One region of the Corynebacterium qintianiae genome, then DNA from elsewhere that is predicted to be linked to it. Evidence: predicted binding sites of a transcription regulator. Region 1 holds the regulator's gene; the other holds the start of a gene.
The links. The regulator LexA, encoded in region 1, represses DNA repair genes until DNA is damaged. The targets are predictions, from matches to a motif close to CGAACANNTGTTCG.
Positions count from the first base shown of each region.

Region 2: the regulator LexA is predicted to act here: its motif matches at 1,023-1,036, upstream of G7Y29_RS05595 (DUF222 domain-containing protein).

Region 1 is NZ_CP064955.1:1,277,786-1,279,986, forward strand. It holds gene G7Y29_RS06315 (hypothetical protein) at 1-322, opposite strand, end outside; gene lexA (transcriptional repressor LexA) at 543-1,232, shown strand; gene G7Y29_RS06325 (DeoR/GlpR family DNA-binding transcription regulator) at 1,366-2,151, shown strand.
Region 2 is NZ_CP064955.1:1,132,617-1,134,817, reverse strand. It holds gene G7Y29_RS05595 (DUF222 domain-containing protein) at 1-977, opposite strand, end outside; gene G7Y29_RS05590 (PFL family protein) at 1,137-2,201, opposite strand, start outside.

The DNA of each region.
Region 1 (2,201 bases):
GTATTGCAGCATCACCGGAGAACGCACCGCCGGCGGCCGAACCGAGGATGAGTGCCAGTCCGAGTGCCGCACCCATAAAAACGTTTGCACGGTTTTCGTGGCGAGTTTCGAACGCTTCCTCCCGCGTGGGGCGTAGCCCTATTTCACCGAGCGGACGGCGCTCACGATTTCGAGAGCCCGGTTCCAGCGTTCGAACATGGACCGCCTTTCGCGCGGCGGGTGCCGATGCCGGAAGGTCCCACATGTCGGCCGGAAGAGTGCGCAGTAAGGCCGGCCCCTCGGACGTCGGTGCTGTATAAACGCGTTCAAGCTGAATGGTCATTGTCGTCTCCTTTGTTGTCTGCCCTTATTGTACGAGCGGGTCGGACACCGTCGAACACTTAACCGTTCACATGTTCGATTCCGCCTCTGTGTTCGATTTATAGCACCGGCAAAGCTCGTTGTCCAGAGGAGCGACGAAAATGTCGAACAAACTTGCCACTTCTGGTAGTTTTGCAGGCGCAGCATGAAACACGCCGTCAACGGCAACACGAGGAGCACCGATGCCACGCAAGAAAGACAATCCGAACAATCTCGATATGAGTGTCCTGTCCGACAGACAGCGGCGCATCCTGGAGGTCATTCAGGACGCAGTGGTCCTGCGGGGTTACCCGCCAAGCATCCGGGAGATCGGTGACGCCGCCGGCTTGCAGTCCACGTCCTCCGTCGCTTACCAGCTCAAGGAGCTGGAGAAGAAGGGCTTCTTGCGCCGCGATCCGAACAAGCCGCGCGCTGTGGATCTCCGCCACCTCCCCGACTCCGCCGCGCCGTCGCGGAAGGTGAAGCCGAAGTCGGAGCCAACCCCGGAGGAGGCCTCCCAGCCACGCTTCGTCCCGGTCGTGGGACAAATTGCCGCGGGCTCGCCAATCCTCGCCGAGGAGAACATCGACAACTACTTCCCCCTGCCGCAGGAGCTGCTCGGCGAGGGCGAGCTCTACATGCTGCAGGTTGTGGGTGAGTCCATGCGCGACGCCGGCATCCTCGACGGCGACTGGGTTGTGGTGCGCTCCCAGCCGGTTGCGGAGGAGGGCGAGTTTGTCGCCGCGCTTTTGGACGGCGAAGCGACTGTCAAGGAGTTCCACAAGGACTCCACCGGCGTCTGGCTGCTCCCCCATAATGACGCTTTCTCCCCGATAAAGGGGGACGAGGCTGAGATCATGGGCCGCGTAGTTTCCGTTTTCCGCACCCTGTAGCGCCCTGCTACGCCCGTTCGCTAACCCCGGTCGGGGGCGAGCGGGCGCAATCTCACTTAACCGGGCATGTTTCTTTTGGAACAATGGCATGCGGTTCCTCCCGCCCCCTGCCCCCTTCAAGGACTGCCTGAGTATGTACGCAGAAGAACGCAGACGCCAGATCGCGTCGTTGACCGCGGTCGAGGGCCGCGTCAACGTTACCGAGCTGGCTGAGAAGTTCGACGTGACCGCCGAGACAGTCCGGCGCGATCTTGCCGTGCTCAATCGCGAGGGAGTGGTGCACCGGGTGCACGGCGGCGCCGTGGCCAGCCAGTCGTATCTCACCACCGAGTTCCCGCTCGACGCCCGATCCCGTTCCGCGTCCGCCGCAAAGTCCACTATTGCGCGGGCTGCCCTGAAATACCTCCCCGGTCAGTCCGAGGGCGGGATCTTCCTCGACTCCGGCACGTCCATCAACGCGTTTTCCAGCCTGCTGGCCTCGGACCCGCGGGCGCGTTCGTGGCCGATCGTAACTAACTCTCTGCCTATCGCCCTGGAGCTTTCGACCTCGGGCCTGCCTCACGTTCAGCTTCTGGGCGGGTCGGTCCGCGCAATCACCCAAGCAGTTGTCGGTGCCACCGCGCTGCGCTCCCTCGCGCTCATGCGCGCCGACGTCGCCTTCATCGGCACCAACGCGCTGAGTGTCGACCACGGCCTGTCCACCGCCGACGCCCAAGAGGCAGCGATTAAATCGGCGATGGTCACCAACGCCCGCACCGTCGTCGTGCTGTGCGACTCCACGAAGCTGGGCAACGATTACCTCGTCAGCTTCGCATCACTTGACGAGGTCGATGTCGTCATCACAGACTCAGCGGCACCGTCGTCCTTCGTCACCGAGCTCACTGAGCTCGGCATCGAGGTTGTCACCGCGGAGCCCTAGAAGCGCAAAAAACGCGCACGCTATTGCCCACCCGGGCACAATCGGACATA
Region 2 (2,201 bases), 150 kb from region 1:
TTTGTTGCGAACAACGTCGCGGCATCGGCGCCCGCGATCTCGTCGAGGGTGACGGAGATGACCACCGACGCGCAGCCGCCGGAGACGGGCCGGTTGCAGGTGTCGAAGTGGCGCAGCACCTTCATCAACTGGTCGTAGTGGCGCTGGGAGGGGGAGCGGTAGTCCTGCATACCGTCGGGCAGGTTCGAGTTGGGCGCCGAGCCCTTATCCAGCAGGGCTTTCAGCAACGCCGCATCCCCGGCCGGGGCTGTGATGGTGATGTCGTGGGTTCCGTCCGCGTTGCGGCGCCCGATTCGCACCCCCCGACGCTCCATACCTGCGTTAGGGTTCGCGGGCTCGGCGTGCTTGCGATTCTCGTCATCGACCCAGCGACGCACTCTCACCCGCAGGTCCTTGAGATCGCGCGACTGCGCGTCACGCAGCGCGGCAGCGAGCAAACGTGGCCGCGCCCCGCGGGCTGCATCGAGCAGCTTGTCCAGCTCATAACGGATCGCGGCTTGCTTCTCGGCGTTAATTTTGTCCGCCTGCTTGCGGGCTCGCTCTTGCTCGCGCCGCGCCCGCTCCCGAGCCACTTCTTCCTCGGTCGCGCGACGCGCTGCCGCTTCGGCCGGGGTCTCTCCCTTCGCCCCGCTGCGTACATCCTCGCCAGTGTCCCCGGGTTCCGGAATCGGAGGTTCCGAGAACAGGTCCCGTCCGCGCGCGATGCGTTCCCGCGCCTCGCGGGGGGACAGCCCCAGACGCTCCTTCAGGTAGGCGTCCGGGTGCTTTGCCCCGACGAAACGGCCGGCGCGGTCGCGCTCACAGATGTGGGCGAAGGCGGCGTCGATAAGCGCCTTGGCGTGTAGCGCACCCTCGAGCTTCTCCATGTCTGCGGCGACATCGTTGAACATGACCGCGGAGGGGTCGGAGAACACGTCCCGTATCGCAAGCAACGCAACCGCAAGCGTGTCGACGTGTTTAGCCAGTTCAGAAGCCATGGCCCCTCCTTTCGAGTGCTCCGTTGTGCGGTTTAGAAGCACTATAGAAAAGAGGTTCGACATCGCAGGTGAGCCGAAGCGCCGACAAAACATCTCTACCAGCCCAAATGCGAAACACCAACTAAAGGTGTATGACGTATTTCACAAAAATCTTCGGGCCTAGTTCCTGAATCCATGCACCGGCGCGGGGATGAACCCGCCACGGAGAATGAATGCGTCGTTGCCCACGGCGTGCACCGGGATCACTGGTGCATAGCCCAGCAACCCGCCGAAGTTGACCTCGTCGCCTGGCCGTGTTCCTGGCACAGGGATGAGGCGCGCGGCGGTCGTCTTGTGGTTCATCACACCGATCGCGGCCTCGTCGGCGATCATGCCCGCGATGAGCTCGGCGGAGGTATCACCCGGGATGGCGACCATGTCGAAGCCCACGGAGCAGATCGACGTCATTGCCTCGAGCTTGTCCATCGTGATGGTACCGGCGCGTACCGCATCGATCATTCCCTGGTCCTCGGAGACGGGAATGAAGGAACCGGAGAGACCGCCGACGCGGGAGCACGCCATCATGCCGCCCTTCTTCACTGCGTCGTTAAGCAGCGCCAGCGCTGCTGTCGTCCCGTGCGTTCCCACCTGCTCAAGGCCCATGTGCTCCAGAATGTGCGCGACGGAGTCGCCGATCTCGGCAGTGGGCGCGAGAGAAAGATCCACGATGCCGAACGGCACGCCCAAGCGTTGCGACGCCATCGTGCCCACGAGCTGGCCCGCACGCGTGATCTTGAACGCCGCCTTCTTAATCTCCTCGGCGACCTCGTTCAACGAGGCGCCCTCCAGGGAACCGATGGCGTGGTCGACCACGCCGGGGCCGGACACGCCCACTGATACCACTGTGTCCGGTTCCTCGATGCCGTGGAAGGCGCCCGCCATGAACGGGTTGTCACCCACGGCGTTGGCGAAGACCACCAGTTTGGCACAGGCGATGGAGGACTCGTCCCGCGTCAGCTCGGCGGCTTCCTTGATCACCCGTCCCATCGCGGCTACGGCGTTCATGTTGATCCCGGCGCGCGACGTTGCGACGTTGACGGACCCGCAGACGCTGCCCGTGACGGACAGGGCCTCGGGGATAGATGAGATGAGGCGCCGGTCGGACTCGGTCGCACCCTTCTCGACAAGGGCTGAGTAACCGCCGACGAAGTTAACGCCGAGTGCTGCGGCCGCGCGGTCCAGGGC